DNA from 3 places in the Arthrobacter sp. StoSoilB20 genome. Region 2 is predicted to be linked to each of the others. Evidence: riboswitches for the same ligand, from Rfam matches in the RefSeq annotation. Region 2 holds a riboswitch; each other region holds the start of a gene.
The links. Region 2 has a riboswitch for thiamine pyrophosphate ahead of thiC (phosphomethylpyrimidine synthase ThiC). Riboswitches for the same ligand answer to the same signal wherever they lie in the genome.
Positions count from the first base shown of each region.

Region 1: it holds a riboswitch for thiamine pyrophosphate, as region 2 does, so the genes downstream of both, LDN85_RS19295 (ECF transporter S component) here and thiC (phosphomethylpyrimidine synthase ThiC) in region 2, are expected to answer to the same signal.
Region 3: it holds a riboswitch for thiamine pyrophosphate, as region 2 does, so the genes downstream of both, thiO (glycine oxidase ThiO) here and thiC (phosphomethylpyrimidine synthase ThiC) in region 2, are expected to answer to the same signal.

Region 1 covers NZ_AP024651.1:4,237,600-4,244,898, reverse strand. The annotation lists gene LDN85_RS19325 (Na+/H+ antiporter subunit D) at 1-1,471, shown strand, start outside; gene LDN85_RS19320 (Na+/H+ antiporter subunit E) at 1,468-2,034, shown strand; gene LDN85_RS19315 (monovalent cation/H+ antiporter complex subunit F) at 2,031-2,309, shown strand; gene mnhG (monovalent cation/H(+) antiporter subunit G) at 2,299-2,691, shown strand; gene LDN85_RS19305 (DUF4235 domain-containing protein) at 2,789-3,049, opposite strand; gene LDN85_RS19300 (NUDIX hydrolase) at 3,085-3,855, opposite strand; TPP riboswitch at 4,266-4,402, shown strand; gene LDN85_RS19295 (ECF transporter S component) at 4,480-5,100, shown strand; gene LDN85_RS19290 (ABC transporter ATP-binding protein) at 5,100-6,692, shown strand; gene LDN85_RS19285 (energy-coupling factor transporter transmembrane component T) at 6,689-7,299, shown strand, end outside.
Region 2 covers NZ_AP024651.1:2,859,558-2,866,856, reverse strand. The annotation lists gene thiC (phosphomethylpyrimidine synthase ThiC) at 1-1,850, opposite strand, end outside; TPP riboswitch at 1,846-1,953, opposite strand; gene LDN85_RS12975 (amidohydrolase family protein) at 2,038-3,117, shown strand; gene LDN85_RS12970 (VOC family protein) at 3,239-4,066, shown strand; gene LDN85_RS12965 (hypothetical protein) at 4,168-4,605, shown strand; gene rpsP (30S ribosomal protein S16) at 4,842-5,261, shown strand; gene LDN85_RS12955 (RNA-binding protein) at 5,263-5,505, shown strand; gene rimM (ribosome maturation factor RimM) at 5,637-6,191, shown strand; gene trmD (tRNA (guanosine(37)-N1)-methyltransferase TrmD) at 6,192-6,992, shown strand; gene rplS (50S ribosomal protein L19) at 7,257-7,299, shown strand, end outside.
Region 3 covers NZ_AP024651.1:3,213,253-3,220,551, forward strand. The annotation lists gene LDN85_RS14495 (TetR/AcrR family transcriptional regulator) at 1-90, shown strand, start outside; gene LDN85_RS14500 (DUF3107 domain-containing protein) at 141-365, shown strand; gene LDN85_RS14505 (hypothetical protein) at 405-707, shown strand; gene LDN85_RS14510 (thiazole synthase) at 795-1,592, opposite strand; gene thiS (sulfur carrier protein ThiS) at 1,596-1,832, opposite strand; gene thiO (glycine oxidase ThiO) at 1,870-3,126, opposite strand; TPP riboswitch at 3,119-3,237, opposite strand; gene thiE (thiamine phosphate synthase) at 3,265-3,948, shown strand; gene LDN85_RS14530 (TM2 domain-containing protein) at 4,119-5,075, shown strand; gene LDN85_RS14535 (RNB domain-containing ribonuclease) at 5,186-6,694, shown strand; gene LDN85_RS14540 (DEAD/DEAH box helicase) at 6,973-7,299, shown strand, end outside.

The sequences.
Region 1 (7,299 bases), 1.4 Mb from region 2:
CCTCAGTGCCACATTGCTGCTCGAGTGCCTCCTGCTCGTCTCCGTATGGGACGGCGGTACAACCTCAGTCACGTTGGGAGGATGGCTGCCGCCATGGGGCGTGGTGCTGGTGGTGGACCAGTTCTCCTCGCTCATGCTGGTTGTATCCACCGTGGTGAGCCTTGCGGTGTTGATCTACGCCACCGGCCAAGGCATGGCCGACGGCGACCAGGAAGCCCCCGTCTCGATCTTCCACCCGACGTACCTGATCCTGGTGGCCGGAGTCTCCAACGCCTTCCTCACCGGCGATCTCTTCAACCTCTACGTGGGCTTCGAGATCCTCCTGACGGCGAGCTACGTGCTCATGACCCTCGGAGGCACCGGACCCCGCATCCGCGCGGGCGTCACCTACGTGGTGGTCTCAGTGGTCTCCTCCGTGCTGTTCCTCATCGCCATCGCCATGATTTACGGGGCCACCGGAACCATCACCATGGCGGACCTGGCCATCAAACTGGCCGAACTGGACCAGGGGACGCAAAACCTCCTGCACGTCATGCTCCTGGTTGCTTTCGGCATCAAGGCGGCTGTGTTCCCGCTGTCCTTCTGGCTCCCCGATTCCTACCCGACAGCGCCGGCGCCGGTTACCGCAGTGTTCGCCGGGTTGTTGACCAAGGTGGGCGTCTACGCCATGGTCCGCACGGAAACGTTGCTTTTCCCCGGGGACACACTGAATGTTCCACTCATGGTGGTGGCGTTACTGACCATGGTGGTGGGCATACTCGGCGCCCTGGCCCAAAGCGACATTAAACGTCTGTTGTCGTTCACTTTGGTCAGCCACATCGGATACATGGTGTTTGGCCTGGCCATGAGTTCCGTAGCCGGTCTGGGCGCCGCGGTCTTCTATGTGGCGCACCACATTACGGTGCAGACCAGCCTGTTCCTGGTCACCGGCCTCATAGAACGCAGGGGCGGCAGTTCCTCCATTGACCGGCTGGGTGGCCTGGCCAAACTCTCTCCGTTGCTTGCGCTGCTCTTCTTCATCCCGGCCATGAACCTCGCAGGCATCCCGCCGTTCTCAGGCTTCCTGGGAAAGCTGGGCCTCCTGCAGGCCGGGGTGGAGCTCGGAACACCACTGGCCATCACGCTGGTGGTTGGCGGCGTTGTCACCAGCCTCCTGACGTTGCTGGCAATCGCGCGTGTATGGAACAGGGCCTTCTGGCGCAAGCCCGAAGACGCCGAGTATCCGGACCCTGCGCTTCAGGCGCCGGGGAACGTGGGCGTCCTGCCGCGAACCATGGTGGGGTCGACGGCGGGACTGGTAGTTTTCGGTGTGGCGCTGACAGTCTTTGCTGGTCCGCTGTTCAAGGTTGCAGACGGCTCAGCTGGGATCATGCTGGACCGTTCGGCCTATATCCACTCGGTCCTGGGTGACTCGGTCGAGGTGCCCCCGCTAGCCCAGTCCGAGGAACCGCAGCCGGGCGGTGCCAAATGAGCCGTAAGCCCATTTCCTTCCGTACCGAACTCCCACTGCTCATCTGGTTGGTGATCGTCTGGGGTGCGCTGTGGCGGGATTTCAGCCCAGGCAACCTGTTGTTCGGTGCATTGGTCGCGGTCTTGGTGGCCAAGCTGTTCTACCTTCCACCAGTGGAACTGAGTGGCAGGTTCAACATCCTGCGCGCCGTTCCCTTTGCGCTGATGTTCCTCGCCAAAGTGGTGGCAGCGAGCTTCCTCGTGTTGTTCCTGGCTGTAGTCAAGGGACCCAAGGTGCGCAGCGCCGTCGTCGCTGTTCCCCTGCGAAGCCACTCGGACCTGATGGTGACCGCCACCGGGCACGTCATCTCGCTGATCCCGGGCTCGCTGGTGGTGGAAGTGGACCGGTCGACGTCCACCCTTTACCTGCACGCGCTGAACATTTACGAAGAAGCGGACATTGACAAGATCCGCCAGGAAGTCCAGACCATCGAGGCACGACTGATCCGGATCATGGGTACGGCCGAGGAAGTACAGGCGCTCAACGCTGAAGTACGTCCGGGAACCGAAGGGGCAACACGATGAAGGAAATCATCCTCGTGGTGACGGCAGTGATCCTCAGCCTGGCTGCCGCAGGTGCGATTGTGCGCATCGCTATTGGCCCGTCCCTGTTGGACCGCGTGTTGGCATCGGACGTTTTGCTGGCCATTCTGGGTGCTGCACTGGCGATCGACATGGCGTTGAACAGGCACCTCAACAACTTGATGCTGCTGGTAGCCCTAGCCGTGATCGGCTTCATCGGATCGGTGACCGTTGCGCGGTTCGTGGCGGAACGGAGGGAACAGAGCAATGAATCCTGACGCTACCGGCGTGGATGCCGTGATCGATGTTGTGACCGCTGTGTTCCTGGTGGTGGGCGCCTTGATGTCCTTGGGCGCCGCAATCGGCCTGCTCCGGTTCCCGGACCTCATGAGCCGCATGCACGCAGCCACCAAACCCCAGGTCCTCGGATTGTTCCTCATGCTTGCCGCGATCGGCCTGCAAATGCGGACGTGGTGGGTGTGGCCAGTACTGCTGGTGGCTTGGATCTTCCAACTGCTGACCGCACCTGTGTCCGCCCACATGGTGGGCCGCTCCGCCTACCGAACCAAGCACGGCCACCGCGAGATGCTCACCAAAGACGAACTCGAGGCCGTTGTGCAGCGGGCTGCCGCGGGACAAGAGCCCCGGAACGACCGCTAAAAGCTCCCAGCAAAACGCGGGGACGCTCTGTTCCCACTGGTGTTCATTCCATCAAGTGGAGGCAAAGCGACCCCGCGTAGTTGTCTGTAGTTGAGGGCTAGACGATGTCCTGCGACTTGGCGAAACGTGCAATGGCGCGCTGTGTGCCACGGCTGGCCAGCACCTGGATCAAGGTGCTGACGAAGGCCGAGATCAGCGCAAAGGTCAGCGCTGAACGCAAGGACGTTTCCATGTCGTCGTTGCCCAGGGGTGGTTTGTTGCCTGTGGCCTTTTCCCACCCTTTGTTGACGAGTTTGGTGCCGACGAAGCCTGCTCCGAGGCTCACTCCGGTACCCAGCAGCTTGAAGAAGAGGTTCATGGCTCCAGCCTAGTCGTCCGGGGCCGAGCCAAGTGTCAGCGGCGGCTTTCCCGCTCTTTCAGGAACGCTGCCAAGGACCCCACTGGGGCCAACACCGGAACGACGGCGTGGTCTGCTGACCACACAGCGTCCACGGTTTCAAAGCCGGCGATTTCCTTGAGCAGGTAATAAGTAGGCGGCATCAACTTCAGTGTCCCGGCCGCTTCCGCGTCCAGGATTCCGGCGACCGGCATCCACAAAGATTGCCAGGCCTCGGTGGTTTGATGCTGGGGCGCGGCCCCTGGATGTGGTTTGGCGACGTAGAAGTAAGTGTCAAAGCGCTTGGGCATGTCCGTGGGAGTAATCCAGTTGGCCCAGGGGCGGAGGTCTTCGGCACTGATCCTGAGGCCGGACTCCTCCTGGACCTCCCGGATTGCGGCGGTCAGGACCGTGCCGGCATTGGTTTCGGCCTGCGCGGAACCGGTGTGGAGGCCGGCGTCGGTGCTGGCGCCGCGACTGGGGCTTGGGCTGAGGCGTGATTCAGGGCCGGGGCCTGATCCGGTTCCGATGGAGCTGGAGCGCCAAGCGGCGGCGTGGCGTTGAAGCAGTTCCGCCGGGTAATCCCATCCTGACTCGTCTGCAACATCCACCCGACCTCCCGGGAAGACCACCATTCCGGCGGCGAAGTCCATGGTGCTGACCCTGTGCTGGACAAAGGCTTCGAGCCCGCCTGGGGCATCGCGAAGAAGGATGACACTGGCAGCAAGCCGGGGTTCCGACGGGGTGTCCTCGCCGGCAGGGTGATTCTGAGTGGGTAGGTCCGTCATGAAATGTGCCCCTTTGCCGCGGTGGATTCTGCTGATTCATTCTCTCAGGTCGGGTTGTGGGGCCTGTTGTGCGGGGTTTGGGGTGGGGGATGGGTGTGGAGCGGGCCTGGCAATGTGGGTGGGGTTTGTTGTGGGGCCTGTTGTGCAGGGTTTGGGGTGGGGTATGGGTGTAGAGCGGGCCTGGCAACGTGGGTGGGTTTGTTGTGGGGCCTGTTGTGCAGGGTTTGGGGTTGGGGATCGGTGTGGAGTGGGCCTCGCAACGCACACGCCGGCGCCAACCCGCACACGCCCGCGCCAACACGCCCGCCCCCCGGCCCAGCCAGCCAGCCCGATTGTGACCGCATGCCGGCAACACATCAGCGCCCGCGAAACCCACAGGTGTAAACTGAACCCGCCCATCAGGGCAGATTTGATAACGACAGGGGAGCGCCGCCGTCGGAGCCTGCAGAGATGCGGGAGACGCGAGGGCGCTGAGAGTGCGGACAGCCGCAGACCCTCGAACCTGATCCGGTTAGTACCGGCGCAAGGGAGTCGAGCTTCTCAGAGTGTCCGGATCCAGGCGGCGCAAGCCACACCCGGGATCCGGGGAGCACTTTCCCCTCCTGTAACCTCAGGAGGCAGAAAATGACCACGGTAAACGTGAAGAAGACCAGTTATAACTGGCGTGTTGTAGACATTGTTGTGGCGGCTTTGATCGCCATCGCGGGCGGCGTGATTTTCTGGGCTTGGTCCCAGGGTGCCGCACTGGTATCCATCCCCCTGAACGCAACCTACCCGCCGCTTACCGGCCTCATCGCCGGCGGTTGGATGATCCCCGCCGTGCTCGGCATGCTGATCATCCGCAAGCCTGGCGCCGCGTTGTTCTGCGAGGCCATCGCTGCCACAGGCGAACTCATCATGGGTTCGCAGTACGGCACCACGGTGCTGATCTCCGGCATCCTGCAGGGCCTGGGCGCCGAGCTCATCTTCGCGGCCTTCCGGTACAAGAAGTTCAACCTGCCCGCCGCCCTCCTCGCCGGTGCCGGTGCCGGGCTCTTCTGCGGCCTGAACGACTCCTTCCTCCCGTGGGGCTGGAACATCGCCTACGAAGCCATCGACAAGCTCACCTACATCACGTTCACCACGATCTCTGGCGCTGTGATCGCAGGCGGACTGTCCTGGATCGCCACCCGCGGCTTGGCAAAGACCGGCGTCCTGAGTTCGTTCGCCTCCCGCAAGGCCGCTTCGGAGCCAGTTTTCAACTGATGCGCGCCACCAACAGCGGCGCGGTGAGGCCGGCCGCCATCTCCGCCGAGGGCTGGGGCTGGCGGCATGCCGGCCGGGCCGCCCCCGCAATTGAGGGCCTGGATCTCCGGATTGAGCCGGGGGAGCGGGTCCTGTTGCTGGGGCCCTCGGGCGCCGGTAAATCGACGCTCCTGCATGCCCTTGCTGGGGTCCTGGGCGACGAGGAAGACGACTCGGATGAAACCGGCTCGCTGCTGATCGACGGCGTTGCGCCCCGCGGGCAGCGTGGCCGCGCCGGATTGATGCAGCAGGACCCGGAAACGCAGGTGGTCCTCTCCCGCGTGGGCGATGACGTGGCCTTCGGCGCAGAAAACCTTGCCGTTCCGCGCGAGGAGATCTGGTCCCGTGTCCATGAAGCGCTCGACGACGTGGGGTTGCGAACCGCTGCCGGCGGCGGTTTGGCGTTGGACCACCCGACGGCGGCACTCTCCGGTGGCCAGAAGCAGCGCCTTGCACTGGCAGGCATTTTGGCGATGCGGCCCGGTTTGATCCTTTTGGACGAGCCCACGGCCAACCTGGACCCGGCAGGGGTGCTGGAGGTCCGCGACGCGGTCAAGCGCAGCCTGGACAAGACCGGAGCGACCATGGTGGTGGTGGAACACCGCGTGTCCGTGTGGAAGGACCTGGTGGACCGGATCGTGGTCCTGGCGCCAGGGTCGGGCGCGGCTGCGGCGGCAATCCGTGGCTCAGCCACAGCCACAGCCGGGGTGCTCCTGGACGGACCCCCGGATCAGGTCCTGTCCGAGGCCCGCACCATGCTGATGGCGGCCGGCGTATGGGTGCCGGGGTACGTTCCGGCAACCCGGACGCGGCACAACCAGCCCGAAACCGCACAACTGCTCCTGGCAGCACAGGACCTTTCAGTTTCCAGGGAAAAAGCCCGGCGCAAGGGTTTCAGGACCATCCCGCCTGTGCCGGTGCAGACGGGGATCACCGCACAGGTCCGGGCTGGCCAGGCGTTGACCATCACCGGCCCGAACGGGGCCGGCAAGTCCACGTTCGCGCTCACGTTGGCCGGCCTTTTGGCGCCGGTGGACGGCACTGTGAGTGCCGCCGTCGAGCTTTCCGAGGGAGCTGGAATTGATCCGTTCAAGTGGAAAGCGGACCAGCTGATTTCACGGATCGGAACGGTGTTCCAGGAACCGGAGCACCAGTTTGTCACGGGCAAGGTCCTGGACGAGCTCATGTTTGGTCCAAGGCATCTGGGCCACGGTGAGGAACGCGTGGATGAGTTGCTGGAGCGGTTGCGTCTCACCCATCTCGTGGACGCCAACCCGTACACACTGTCCGGGGGCGAGAAGCGACGGCTTTCGGTGGCCACGGTGCTGGCCGCGCATCCCAAAGTCCTGGTGCTCGACGAGCCCACCTTTGGCCAGGACGCCAATACATGGGCCGAGCTGGCCTCGTTCCTTTCTGAGCTGCTGGATGCCGGAACCGCGGTTGTCTCGGTGACACATGACCAGGAGTTCAGCGCCGTGCTGGGTGGAACCGAATTGCGCCTGGGCACGAGCCAACAAGGCGAATCCACGCATCAGGCGGCGGGTGCAGCATGAGGGATGCCCTGAATCTGCGCGGGAATCATGCCCTCCTCACGCGTGCAAACCCCTTGGCCAAGTTCGTGTCCGTTTTCCTGATTTCGCTGGTGTTGGCCCTTTCCATCGACTGGGTCTCGGCGTCCGCAGCGCTGGTTGCGGAACTTGCCGTGTTTCCGCTTGCCGGGCTCACGCTCAGGCTGCTGTGGCAACGGGCGTGGCCCCTGATCATCGCGGCGGCCATCGGCGGCTGGAGCACGGCGATTGTGGCGGCGGACAGCGGCGCTGTACTGCTCGACGTCGGACTCTGGTCCATCAGCGAAGGTTCCCTTGAACTGGGGCTGGGTTTCATGTTGCGCGGTTTGGCGATCGCCTTGCCCGCCATCTTGTTGATGACGTGCACCGACCCTACTGACCTGGCCGATGCGCTGGCGCAGAAGGCAAGGTTGCCGCACCGCTTTGTCCTGGGATCCTTGGCCGCGATGAGGCTGGTGGGGTTGATGGCCGAGGAGTGGCAAACCATCGGGATGGCCCGCCGCGCCCGCGGAGTCGGTTCCCAGGGCAGCCCGTTCCAGCGGCTGAAGGCAACGCTGGGCCAGAGCTTCGGTTTATTGGTCCAGGCTGTTCG
Region 2 (7,299 bases):
TTGACGGTGGCCTTGCTTCCCGGTACCTGAGGTTCCGGCAAATAGACCTTTCCGCCCGAGGCCAGGAATTCCTCGCTCTTGCCGCGCATCCCGCTGTACATTTCGGCGATCGCTTCCTGGGCCTTGGCCGATCCGTATTCGTCGCGAATGTCCTGGCTGATGCGCATGGAGCAGAACTTGGGGCCGCACATGGAGCAGAAATGGGCTGTCTTGGCCGGTTCTGCCGGCAGCGTTTCGTCGTGGAAGGCTTCAGCCGTTACGGGGTCCAGCGAAAGGGCGAACTGGTCGCGCCAACGGAACTCGAACCGTGCCTTGGACAGGGCATCGTCGCGCTCATGGGCGCCGGGGTGTCCCTTCGCGAGGTCCGCGGCATGGGCTGCGATCTTATACGTAATGACGCCGGTCTTGACGTCGTCTTTGTTCGGGAGGCCCAGATGCTCCTTGGGAGTGACGTAGCAGAGCATGGCGGTGCCGTACCGGGCGATCTCGGTGGCTCCGATGGCCGAGGTGATGTGGTCATAGCCAGGAGCGACATCGGTGACCAGCGGCCCCAGCGTGTAGAACGGGGCACCTTTGCACAGTTCCTGCTGCCGTTCCACGTTCTCCCTGACCAAGTGGAACGGCACGTGTCCCGGTCCTTCCACCATGACCTGGACATCGAACTCCCATGCGCGCTGCGTGAGTTCGGCAAGGGTGTCCAGCTCGGCAAACTGGGCGGCGTCGTTGGCGTCGGCGGTTGCGCCCGGACGCAGGCCGTCACCCAGGGAGAAGGCGACGTCGTATCGGGCGAAGATTTCGCAGAGCTCGTCAAAATGCGTGTAGAGGAAGTTTTCCTGATGGTGCGCCAGGCACCAGCCGGCCATGATGGAGCCGCCGCGTGAGACGATCCCCGTGACCCGGTTGGCCGTCAGCGGGACGTAGCGCAACAGCACCCCGGCGTGGATGGTCATGTAGTCCACGCCCTGCTCGCATTGTTCTATGACCGTGTCACGGAAAATCTCCCACGTCAGCTTGTTGGCTTCGCCATTGACCTTCTCCAGCGCCTGGTAAATAGGGACGGTTCCGATCGGAACAGGGGAGTTGCGGATGATCCATTCACGGGTGGTGTGGATGTCATCGCCGGTGGAGAGGTCCATGACGGTATCGGCGCCCCATTGAGTGGCCCACTGCAGCTTGTCCACTTCCTCGGCAATGGAGCTTGTCACGGCAGAGTTGCCGATGTTGGCGTTGATCTTCACAAGGAAGGCTTTGCCGATGATCATCGGCTCGGACTCGGGATGGTTGATGTTGCTGGGAATGATTGCCCGGCCCGCTGCGACCTCGCTGCGGACCAGCTCAACGTCACAGTTCTCCCGCAACGCGACGAACTGCATCTCCGGGGTCACCATTCCCTGCCTGGCATAGTGCATCTGTGTCACGGTTTTACCCTCGACGGCGCGTCGCGGCTCGGGTTTGGCACCCTTCCATTCCGCTGTTGCTTCCCCGCGACGAACCGCAGACCTGCCGTCGTCGAGCAGGTTGCGTTGCCGTCCGCGATAGGCCTCGGTGTCGCCTCGGCGTTCGATCCAGGCTGCCCGGAATGGTTCCAGCCCCATCACCGGATCGCTGCCCGGTCCCGCCGTGCGGTACACCTGGAACGGCTCGTTGGCATCGCCGTTGGGAGAGGGTTCCAGGGCGATTTCCGTCACGGGAACCCGGATTCCATTCTCCGGGTCCTCACGGTAGGCAAGGGAGTGGGATTTCAATGATTGGGTCACGGATTCCGGCGTGATTGCTCCGGTGCTGGATGGAATATCGTCCGTGCTGGACGGGTTTTGGGCAGGGCTGTGCTGTGTACTGGTGGTGCTCAATGGACTGCTCACTTCCTTCGCCGGCATTACCCGGACAGGTTCAACGGTCGCAGACTGCCTCAGTCCGATCTCAGCCCCTGCAAGGGCTCCCGTGTGGTCGTAGACGAAGCTACCACAGCTCCCAACGGGCCCGCAGTCACATGAGCATCCCAGCTCCGAAGGCGCTGCTGCGGACTAGGCTTTTCCCATGGCCACCATCGAATTTTCCGGACCCGTGCTCGTCTCAAGCAGCGAGGAACGCCACGGAATGTGGTCCGTGGACGGCACTTTGACCTTTGTGCGCCCTGCGAAGGCGCCGGACCGCGTCCTGGATGGCTGGGTCCTGCCCGGCTTTGTTGACGCCCACTGCCATATCGGTTTGGGCGTGGGCGGCGCCGTTGACGAGCAGGCCACTCTTGCCCAGGCCCAAGCTGACCTCGACGCCGGGACGCTGCTGATCAGGGACGCCGGATCACCCAGTGACACCCGCTGGGTCCAGCAGCGTGCGGACTTGCCCCGCCTTATCCGGGCCGGCCGCCACATTGCCCGTAGCCGGCGTTATCTCCGGGGCCTGGGTCATGAAATTGATCCCGGTGACCTCGTGGAGACAGTTCGGAAGGAAGCCCGCGACGGCGATGGCTGGGTGAAACTGGTAGGGGACTGGATCGATCGCGGCGTGGGAGATCTTGCTGCTTCATTCCCTGCCGCAGTGGTCAGGGATGCGATCTCCGCCGCCCACGATGAGGGTGCCAGGGTGACGGCCCATTGCTTTGCCGAGGACACGATCGATGACATGTTGGACGCCAACATCGATTGCATCGAGCACGCAACGGGCCTGCTTCCGCGGCACCTTCCCCGTTTGGTGGAGCAGTCGGTGCCGATCGTTCCCACCCTGGTCAACATCGCCACGTTTCCCGACATCGCCGCACAGGCTGCGCCGAAGTTTCCCCACTATGCAGACCACATGGTCCGTCTGTGGGAGCGGCGGCGCGAGCGGGTGCTTGAAGCCTTTGAGTCCGGAGTGGAAATTTACGCGGGCACAGACGCCGGCAGCGTGATCAAGCACGGCAGGATCGCCGATGAGATGAAAGAGCTGCACGACGCCGGCCTGCCGCCGGAGGCGGTGCTGGACGCTGCAGCGTGGCGTGCCCGGGCGTGGCTGGGAGAGGACGGTATCAGCGAAGGGGCCAGTGCCGACGTCGTGCTGTGTTCGGAGGATCCGAGGCAGGACCTGCAGACCGTCGCCAACCTCTCGCACATCGTCCTTCGCGGTTCTGTAGTCCGTTAGGAATAAATTGAAGCTTCAAGTAATTTAGTCTATGTAAGGTGTCGACGAGCGGCGCCGCGGACCAGGGAGCTTTACATTGACCACACCACTGAGCCAGGATCTTCTGCCGGCCGAACTCACCATGGGCACCGTGATGCTCAAGGTAGGTGACATGAAGGTCATGAGTGACTACTACCAACGGGCCCTCGGCCTGGAAATCGTGGCCGAGCAGGACGGCGGGCTCTACCTCGGGCGCGTCGGAAAGCCTGTGGTCCACCTTGCGCCGGCGTCGGGCCTCCGGATTCCAAGCCGCGGGGAAGCCGGTCTTTTCCACACGGCCATTCTGTTCCAGGACCAGCCGTCCCTGGCGGCAACGATTGCAACCGCCGCCGAATATGAGCCCCGCGCCTTTGCCGGCAGCGCCGACCACTTGGTCAGCGAAGCGTTCTACTTCACCGATCCCGAGGGCAACGGCATTGAGCTGTACTACGACAAGCCCCGCGAATCCTGGCAGTGGGATGGCAAGAACGTGGTGATGGACAACGTGGCCCTGCCGCCGCAGAGGTTCCTGCAACAGCACCTCAACGAAGCTGCAGTCACCGGCCAACACCAGGCGGCGGCGGGAATCGGACACGTCCATTTGCAGGTGGGCGACGTCGGCACTGCACGGAAGTTCTACGTGGAGACCCTCGGGTTTGAGCAGACCGCAGGCTGGCATGGGCAGGCGCTGTTCGTCTCCGCCGGTGGCTACCACCACCACATGGCGATGAATGTCTGGAACAGCCGTGGCGCCGGACCCCGGAAGGACACGCTCGGCCTCGGTGAAGTACTCATAGAGGTTCCTGGCGCAGACGACATCGCTTCCCTTGCGGATCGACTCAAAACCGCCGGGGTGCAGAACCATCACACCGGCGCCGAGCTTCGCTTCGAAGATCCTTGGCGGAACAAGCTGCGGGTAGCGGTCCGCTAAGCTGCGGCGCGCGTGCTGCACTAGGCTGGACGGTGATGGCGCGGAACCGTTCGGGTTGCGTGCCGCCGCCCCGTCAGCACGAAGGAATGAGAGTACTTTCCATGGGCTTTGCCGAAATCTTTGTAGCCACCCACGATGAAGCACTCAAGAGGGCAGCCGCCCTGGACAAGGGCGCGGATGTCACCGGCCCTGCCGTAAGGATCGAGGGCATTACCGACTTCGAAGTGGAGCAGTTGGGAGACCTGGCCGGCCAGGCAGTCCACGCAGCCGGTGCCGACTACGAACTCGCGCTGGTTGACGTCACCAGCGATGCCCTCCTGGGCGTTCCTGAGGCCATGGTGACGGCGCTGGCCGAACTGCTCACCTATGAGAGCGAAGGCGACGCAAACGTCCTCGACGACGTTGCTGCCGCCTGGGCCGCCCAGGACGATATGCCTTTCGACGCCGCCCAGTCCCGCCAGTACGTCCAGCAGTTGGCTGCCTTGGCAACCGACGTTGAAAAGGTGGAGCGTTCCGGGCTCTACGTCTGGTCCGAATAGCCGCGGGCGCGGGTCCGGGCGTGCCCTTGCTTGCACTGCAGGTGGGCAACAACACACCGGCCCGCGGGGCGTAAGTCGTATTTGCTCCGGGCATCTGGCACAATAGACAGGTACTCGATCGGTGCGGCCCCTCTCTCCGTGCTCGTATCTTGTCCTTCGAACCGTCCAGTATGGCCCGCCCCACGGGTGCAGAACGTCGGGTTCACCTCGTTTCAGAAACAGGAGTGACCACAAAAGTGGCCGTAAAGATTCGCCTTAAGCGCTTCGGTAAGATGCGCGCACCGTACTACCGCATTGTCGTCATGGATGCCCGCGCCAAGCGCGATGGCCGTGCCATTGAAGAAATCGGCAAGTACCACCCCACCGAAGAGCCGTCGTACATCGAGGTCGCTTCCGAGCGCGCCCAGTACTGGCTTTCCGTTGGCGCCCAGCCGACCGAGCAGGTTGCCGCGATCCTCAAGATCACCGGTGACTGGCAGAAGTTCAAGGGCCTCCCGGGCCAGGAAGGCACCCTGAAGACCAAAGCTCCGAAGGAAGCCTTCGTAGCACCGGAGAAGGGTTCCGTCATCATTCCGGAAGCCATCACCAAGAAGGCCAAGAAGGACGAAGCGGAAGCTCCGGCCGAGGCTGAAGCAGAGACCACCGAGGCTGAGTAAGTTGCTGGCAGAAGCGCTCGAGCACTTGGTCCGTGGGATCGTTGACAGCCCTGAGGATGTCAAGGTCAGTGCCAAGAACAACCGCCGCGGGGAATCCCTTGAGGTGCGTGTTCACCAGGAGGACCTCGGACGGGTGATCGGCCGCCAAGGACGGACCGCACGTGCATTGCGCACTGTGGTTGCGGCCTTGGCTGGTGGCGAGCAGGTCAGGGTCGACGTCGTCGACACCGACCGTCGCCGGTAACGCGCTCAGCACTGCTTGTCTTAAGTCCGGCCCCTTCACCGAATATGGTGGAGGGGCCGGATTGCTTTATCCACCATTTCACAACCGTGGCTGCCCGGCGGCGCGGGCACAACAAGAATTCAGAGGAACCCATGCAGCTCCAGGTGGCACGGATCGGCAAACCCCACGGTATCCGCGGCGAGGTGACCGTACAGGTACTTACCGACACACCGGCTGAGCGCTTCGTACCAGGAACCGAGTTCATCGTGGAGCCTGCCTCGGCGGGCCCCTTGACCATCCGCAGTGCCCGGTGGAACAAGGACATCCTGCTGTTGGGTTTCGATGAGATTGCGGACCGCAATGCGGCCGAAGTCATCCGTGGTGCCAAGCTCTTCATCGAAACCGAAGAACTTGAGGATGAAGACGACGACGAAGGCTGGTACGAGCACGAACTCGTTGGCCTCGATGCACGGGTCGGTTCACAGGTAGTCGGCAAGGTTGCGGCCCTGAACACCATGCCGGTCCAGGACCTGTTGATGGTCAAGACGGACGATGGCAAGGAAATACTGGTCCCCTTCGTCGAGGAAATCGTGCCGGAGGTCAACGTTGAGGACGGCTACATCCTGATCACTCCGCCTGACGGGCTCTTTGAAGTCAATGATGACAACGCCGGAGAGCCCGCGGACGGCGCAGGGGATGAATCCTGAATGAGGATTGATGTTGTCAGCATCTTCCCGGAATACCTCGCTCCGCTGGAGCTCTCCCTCATAGGGAAGGCCCGCCAGGACGGTCTGCTCGAGCTCAACGTCCATGATTTGCGTGCCTTCACCACCGACAAGCACCGGACTGTGGATGACACGCCCTATGGCGGCGGAGCCGGAATGGTGATGAAGCCTGAGCCGTGGGCCCAGGCCCTTGAATCGGTGGCAGGGGCCAGTGAAGGCTCCAAGCCGGTTCTGATTGTTCCCTCGCCGGCGGGGGAGAGGTTCAACCAGGCGCTGGCCTATGAGTTGGCCGAGGAAGAGCAGCTCGTCTTCGCCTGCGGGCGCTATGAAGGAATCGACGAGCGGGTCATCGACTGGGCGCAGGACCACTTCACTGTCAGGCCGGTCAGCCTGGGCGACTACGTGCTCAACGGTGGTGAAGTGGCCGTGCTGGCCATGGTCGAGGCCATCGGCCGGCTCCTGCCCGGAGTGGTGGGCAACCCGGAATCCCTGGTTGAGGAGTCCCATTCCGATGGCTTGTTGGAGTACCCCGTGTATACCAAGCCTTCGGCGTGGCGTGACCATGACGTCCCTGCCATCCTGCTCAGCGGCAACCACGGAAAGATCGCCCAGTGGCGGCGCCACGAGCAATTCCGGCGGACGGCAGAGCGCCGTCCGGACCTTTTGGAAGAGTTCGACGCCGGTGCGTTGAGCCGCGCTGACCGCAACGCCCTCGCTGAGCTTGGATACGACGTCATCGAAGGCCGCCTGCGTCCCCGGCCCGGTGGCGACGTTACAAACTGAGGTCCGCTGCCGCCGTCGAACGTTCAGCAGTCCCGGCAGTTGGCCCGACGGCAGCGCATATGGCAGAATTAACCCTTGTGTCTACTGGGCTGACACCTGCCACAGGGGGAGTTCAGCCAACAGTCGGACAACCCGGCGGCGCCAATCAGTGGCGGAGCCGGACACTAAGAAACTTCGGCGGAGATTTCCGGTTGCCTTTTGTGCCCGGGCTTGTCCGCCGTAACCCAAAGTGAATGACCTGTGGCGTTCACCAGGAGTGGATTAATGCATATCCTCGATAGCGTAGATGCAGCCTCGCTGCGTAACG
Region 3 (7,299 bases), 350 kb from region 2:
ACAGACGGAAACCTTGACCTCGATGTGGCCAGTGATCTGATCTATCGTTTAGCTTGGCGCGGAATCAGTCGATTCCCCAAAGAGTCCTAGGCTACAAATAGAGGACAGACTTACAACTTGATTGGCTTGGAGGCCTTGCTGTGGAAGTAAAGATCGGCATTCAGAACGTTGGCCGTGAAATCGTGCTCGAATCCGCTTTGGATGCAGACGCCGTGGCCAAGATCGTGGCAGAGGCCGTGTCCAAGGGCTCGGAACTGCGCCTGACCGACGAAAAGGGCCGCCAGATCATTGTTCCCGGCAGCGTCCTTGGCTATGTGGAGATCGGCGCCGAGGAAGTCCGCCGCGTCGGTTTCGGCGCCCTCTAGGGCACCGGCCCAACCAACGCAGTCCGCTAAGGAGTCTTCATGCTTTCACTCGTCGTTGTGGTCCTGGCCACCGTTGCCACCGGATTCATCGTGTGGGCCAACGACAAAAGGCACGGCAAATACGGTGTCGCTTTGCCTGCCGGAGTTTCGGCGACTGTGGGCACCTTGAGCTGGATTGCGTTCATCAGCGCCGGACTGGGCTATCAGCCCGGGGCCACCTGGATTCCGTGGGTGCTGCCCATCGTTCTGGGAACAGCCGCAGCTGCAGGCGTTGTGGTCTACCTGGGCCGGGTCCGCACGCAGCACGATACCGCTGCCCTGACCAAGGCGCTCAGGCTCTAGCAGCCGCAAGAACAAACAACAGTGACCGACGCCCTGGGGCGCCGGTCACTGTTGTTTAATCCTTCACTGTTGTTTAAGCAGTCACCGTTAGAGGAACTCCGCCCGGCCCTCCATGGCCGAGGACGCCAAAGCGTGCTCACGCCGGGGAATCCTGCCCGCCAGCCTGGCCAGCCGGCCCGCGATCACAGCATGTTTGAAGGCCTCGCCCATCTGCACCGGGTTCTGCGCCCGGGTGACCGCGGTGGCCAACAGCACGGCGTCGCACCCCAGTTCCATGGCAAGGGCAGCATCGGAGGCCGTCCCAATTCCTGCGTCGAGCACCACTGGGACCGAGCCCCGGGAGACGATGAGTTCAATGTTGTGCGGGTTCAGGATGCCCAGTCCGGTTCCGATGGGCGAGCCCAGGGGCATCACAGCGGCAGCTCCCAGATTTTCGAGGCGCAAGGCCAGGACGGGGTCGTCGTTGGTGTAGGCGAAGACTTTGAATCCCCGGTTGACCAGTTGTTCCGTTGCCTCGACCAGTTCCACGGCATCGGGGAGAAGCGTGTGCTCGTCAGCGATGACCTCCAGCTTCACCCAGTCAGTCTCCAGCGCCTCACGCGCCAATTCAGCAGTCATCACCGCGTCTTTGGCCGTGAAGCAGCCGGCGGTGTTGGGCAGGACACGGATCCCGTGGTCCACCAGGAGCTGGAAGAGCGATCCCGTTTCCGCCGGGGAGTAGCGGCGCATGGCCACGGTGGTGAGCTCGGTTCCGGATGCGAGCAGCGCGGCACCAAGGCCGTCCAGGCTCGGGGCACCCCCGGTACCCATGATCAGGCGGGAGCCGAACCCGACGCCGTCGATCACCAGGGCGTCGGTACGGACCTCAGTATTTGTCGTAGTCATGGTTCAGCCTCCTTGGACTGCTGTTACAAGTTCGAGTTCGTCTCCGTCGGCGAGCGCCGTCGCGGCCCATTGACTGCGCGGTACCACCTCGGAATTGCGGGCGACGGCGATACCCAGCTTGCCGCCGTCGGCCGCCTGTCCGCTGTGGTCCAGGGCGCGGCCGGTGACAGCGGTGACCAAGGTGCTGACGGACGCGTCCTCCGGCACGGCGTGATCGGAACCGTTGAGTTTGATGTTCATGCTGCTTCCTTGTTCTCGGGATTAAGGCAACGCAGTGTCACTTATGGCCCACTGCGGAGGCTTCAAAGGGCCACAAGTGACCCCGGGTTGCACTGAAACGGTCGGGGCGGAAGGGGTCCCACCTGGGGTCTGATGAACCGTTGAACAACCCGCCCACGATTTTTGCGGCTACCGGTGTCAGGAGGACACCGTGCCGGAAGAAGCCCGTAGCGACCACCAGACCTTCAACGTCCCCGGTGGGGCCGGCCGCGCGTCCCAGCAACGGGGCGTTGTCCGGCGTTCCGGGGCGGGCCCGGGCTGTTGCTTCGAGCAGTTCGAGTTCGGCCACTGCGGGAGCCAGCACCTGGGCGTCCCGCAGCAACTGGTAGACGCCACCTGCGGAGACGGCATTGGAGGATGCTGAGAGCCCGTCCTCCCGCTGGGTAGCACCGATGACCACGGTGCCGTCGTCGCGGGGCACGATGTAAACGGGTACTCCGCGGACCATCCCCCGGACAGTGGAACTGAGCAGGGGGCGCAGGTGTCCGGGCACCCGGAGCCTGAGGATGTCGCCGTATACCGGCCGCACAGGGAGGGTCAGCCCGTCCGGAAGGCCCTCAAGCTCAGATGACCCCAGTCCGTTGGCCACTACGGTTTCTTTGGCCAGGACTGTGGCCCCGGACTCAAGTTCGGCTCCCGTGACACGACCGGATTGCCAGAGCAATCGTGTCGCCTTGGCCGCAACGGCAAACCCGTTCCCGGCGCCCTGGACCCAGGTGGAGTCGCCGGCTGCGTGGTCTGCCAACCCTGCGATGAGGCATGAGGCCAGCTTTCGGGGATCCACCTGGTGATCTGCGGGAATGTCGAAGGCACAGGAAATTTGCGGGCTCAGGAGCGGCTCGCGTTCGCGGGCCTCACGCAAGGTCAGGGGCTCAACCCCAAGACCGGCAGCAAGCTGGACCGTACGCAGATCTGCCAGCGCCTTCCGGTCCGCGGCATCGGCACCTACGGCCAGCGTCGGCGTCGTGCGGTATCCGGTGTCCCGTCCTCCGTGACCCAGGCTTGCGGCAAAGGAGGGCCACAGGCGGGACGATTCGAGCATCAGGTCCAGAAGGTCTTCCTCCTGGTAGTGCAACTCGCTTACCGGTGCCAACATTCCAGCGGCAGCATACGTGGCTCCCGTAGCGGGCGCGGGATCGATGACCACCACTGAGCGGCCCAGCCGGCGTGCTTGGTGGGCAATGCCGAGTCCGATCACGCCTGCGCCGATGACGGCCACGTCTGCCTGGAGTTGGGGATGGCCGGAATCTGCCATTCGTTTCCTTCCCTACGCCGGTACTAGCCGGATCAGGTCAAGCGGTCGGCGCTGAAGCCCTCTCAGCCGGACGGTCATATAACGAACGTCGCGGCTCCCGCAGTACGTGCCCAGTTTAGAGGAACTACGCTGGTTTCCATGACCCCGACTGACGCCCTCGCCACCGCCCGCCTATACCTGTGCACTGATGCCCGGAGACGGCAAGGCGATTTTGAAGACTTTGTGGACGCCGCTTTTGCCGGTGGGGTGGACATCATCCAGCTGCGCGACAAAACCCTGGAAGCTGCCGAAGAGTTGGAGCTCCTTGCCGTCCTGCGCGGAGTTGCCGAACGCCACGGACGGCTCTGGGCCGTCAACGACCGTGCCGATGTTGCCAGTGTTTCCGGGGCTCCCGTGTTCCATATCGGGCAAAAGGACCTGCCGTTGGGAGTGGCCAGGACATTGCTGCCGCAGCCGGTCACGATCGGCCTGTCCACCCACTCTCCCGAGCAAGTGAACGCGGCAATCGCAGCCTCGCCGGGCCAGGGTGGCCTGGACTATTTCTGTGTTGGTCCCCTCTGGGCAACACCTACCAAACCGGGCCGCGCAGCTGTGGGATTGGACTTGGTCACATATGCCGCAGAAGCAGGCAAACGGGCCGGGGAGACCACAGGCGGCGCCGTGAACCTGCCCTGGTTTGCCATCGGAGGGATTGATCTCAGCAACGTCGAACAGGTAGTGGCTGCCGGAGCCACCAGGATCGTTGTGGTCCGCGCCATCACCGAAGCGACGGATCCGACGACGGCCGCGAAGTCGCTGCTGGAGGCCTTGGACGCCGCCTGAGCCGGCCATTGCGCGGCGGGTGGTCCCGGAAGGCTGTCCACAAGCCCCTTGGCGAAGATTTGCTGCCGCCCACGGTGGTCCTACTAGGCTGAGTCGAAGTGAGTTGACTGTCCAGCCTGCCCGCAGGCCACGTGTCCTCCCCTCGCACCCACTCCCCCGAAGGATGATCCATGAGCAATCCGAGCTACCCTCCCGCGCCCGGGAACGGGAATGCTGCCCCGCCAGTTCCGCCCGCACCCGGTGCTTACGGCAACCAATACCAGGGCCAATACCAGGGCGGGCCGCAATCCACTTATCAGCCTGATCCGGCCTCCAGCCCTTACGGTGTTCCCGGCACGGGTGCTCCGGCAAAGTCCTTCATGGTCACCTGGATCCTGTCCTTGCTTCTGGGTGGCCTCGGTGTTGACCGTTTCTACCTGGGCAAGATCGGCACCGGCATTGCCAAGCTGCTCACGGCGGGTGGGCTCGGCATCTGGTCCATCGTGGACCTCATCATCACACTGACCGGCAACGCACGGGATAAGGAAGGCCGCCCGCTGCAGGGCTATCCGGAAAATAAGAAGAAGGCGTGGATCATCACGCTCGTCGTCTGGTTCGCCGGCCTGATTCTTGGAATCCTGTCCACAGTGTTGTCCCTGACCTTGGTGGCTGCCGCCGTCCAAGGACAGTCCACGCCCCTCCCCGCCGTCCCATCGGCCTCCCAAGAGGCACCGGTCCCGTCCCAGGGCGCTGCCACTGCCGGAAATTCCTTTGACATCACCGTCTCCAAGGGCAACGACGTCAAAGTCACAGTCCTTGACTCCGGATACACCACCGAGATTCCCGAAATGGCTTTTATGAAGCCTCTTAATGGAGGGTTCCTCCTGGTGGAGGTTTCCTGGGAGACCACCGCCGGATCAAGCTTCGCCACGTTCACCAATTTCGAAGCCTTCGACGCTGAGGGCAAGAAGGGCGACCGGATCCTGCTTGGCAGCGAAATGGGTGGCCTGAATTCCGGTGAGGTCGCCGCCGGAGACATCCAGCAGGGCGTCATTGCCTTCGACATCAAGAACGGCCCCACCACCGTGGTCATCAATAATGACGTTGGCGACAAAGCAGCCAGCTTCACCCTGACCCCGGCAGGCTAACCCCCTACCAGGCCAACAGCCGTGCCAAAAGCCCGTTGCCTCCTCGGAGCAACGGGCTTTTGCGTGCGGCGGCGAAGACTATCCGCTGGTTTCGGGCTACCCTGATTTTCGTGTCACATCATCGGATAGCGCCAAACGTAGACGACTCCTCGGACCAGCTTGCTGAAGCACTTGCGGCCCTAAGGACGGAGTTGGAACTCCCTTCTGCCTACCCGGCGGAGGCAGTGGCCGAGGCACAGCAGGCCGTGGAAACCCATGGGTTGCCGGAGCAGGATCTGCGGGACATTCCGTTTGTCACCATCGATCCCGCGACCTCCACTGACCTGGACCAGGCCCTGTTCATCGATCGCGCCGGAGAAGGCTACAAGGTCCTCTACGCCATTGCCGACGTGCCGTCCTTCGTGGTTCCAGGCGGTGCACTTGATGCCGAGACCCGGCACCGCGGACAGACGTTCTATGCGCCCGACGGCCGCATTCCCCTGCACCCGGAGGTCATCAGCGAAAATGCCGGCAGCCTGCTGGCCGGCCAGGATTGCGGTGCCTTCGTGTGGAACTTCGACCTCAACGCAACGGCCGAAGTCGTCTCCGTGGGCCTGTCCCGGGCTGCGGTCCGCAGCCGGGCCAAACTGAGCTACAAGGGCGCCCAACAGCAAATCGATGACAACACGGCCCCGCCTGTGTTGCAGCTCCTTAAAGAAGTGGGACTGAAACGGGTTGAACTGGAAAGGCAGCGTGGAGGCGCGAGCCTGAACATGCCGGAACAGGAAATCGTGCAGGCAACCGACGGCGGCGGGTACAGGATCGTCGCAGCTCCCTCCTTGCCGGTGGAGGACTGGAACGCCCAGATCTCCTTGATGACCGGCATGGCCGCCGCCCAACTGATGCTCGAAGGAAAAGTGGGCATCCTTCGCACAATGCCCGCCCCGGACGAACGTTCGCTGCAGCACTTCAAGCGGCAAACCACCGCCTTGGGCAAGCCGTGGGACGGCCACGTCACCTACGGCGAGTATTTGCGGACCCTTGATGCGTCCGACCCCCGGCAACTGGCCATCCTGCACTCTGCGGGAATGCTGTTCAGGGGTGCCGGTTACACGCCTTTCGACGGCGAAGTCCCTGACACCGTCATCCAGGCGGCCATTGGAGCTCCCTACGCCCACACAACAGCACCATTGCGGCGCCTCATCGACAGATTCGTCCTGGTGATCTGCGAGGCACTGAGCAACAACAGGGACATTCCAGGCTGGGCCCGTGAAGCCTTGCCCTCCTTGCCCGAGATCATGGCATCCTCGGACCAACTGGCGGGGCGGCTTGAGCGTGCAGCACTGGACACCGTGGAAGCGGCACTGGTAGCAAACCACGTTGGCCAGGAATTCGATGCCGTGGTGATTTCAGGTTCCAAGCCCGCCAACGGGAACAACGCCAACGGCAACGGGAATAACGCCAACGGCAGTAACGGCAACAGAACCAACGGCGGTGGCCCCTACGGAACTGTCCAGATCGCAGAACCCGCCGTCACGGCCCGCTGCGACGGCGAACTGGAATCCGGAACCAAGGTTCGCGTCCGCTTGGTCAAGGCCGATATTGCCAGCCGGGAAATCAGGTTCGAACTGATGCAGTAACGCGTTGGGACGGGCGATCCGGGCTTTATGGCTCCCAGAGGATAGACTGGAACTGTAGTAATGGATGCCCGGTCGTTGATTCAGTAGATTTTTTGAATTCAACAAGCCCGCCCCTACGCGATCTTGAGATGTACCAACTGGTCACCAGTGCCAGTACTTAGATAGCCCGCGATCGGCTTCCACTGGATTTGCTTGCGCGCCCGTTCGTGCTCCGGTACGGCTCCGCCGCCCCCGTTGAGCATGCAGCGCCAATGCCCAAATGAATAAGGAAACTCCCTGTGAGTGAATTGCACACCCATGAAGTCCTGACGGACTCCACCGGAACTGAAACCATCGAGCCCGAGGAAACGATCACCTCGGATGAGACGCCCCACGAGATCGAAGAGAAGTCGTTCGCGGACTACAACGTCCGTGCGGACATTGTAGAGTCACTGGCTGACGCCGGGATTACCCACCCCTTCCCCATCCAGGCCATGACCCTGCCGGTGGCCCTGAGCGGCCACGACATCATTGGCCAGGCCAAGACGGGTACCGGCAAGACGTTGGGCTTCGGCATTCCCGCCCTTCAGCGCGTAGTCGGCCGCGACGATGCGGGCTTTGAAAAG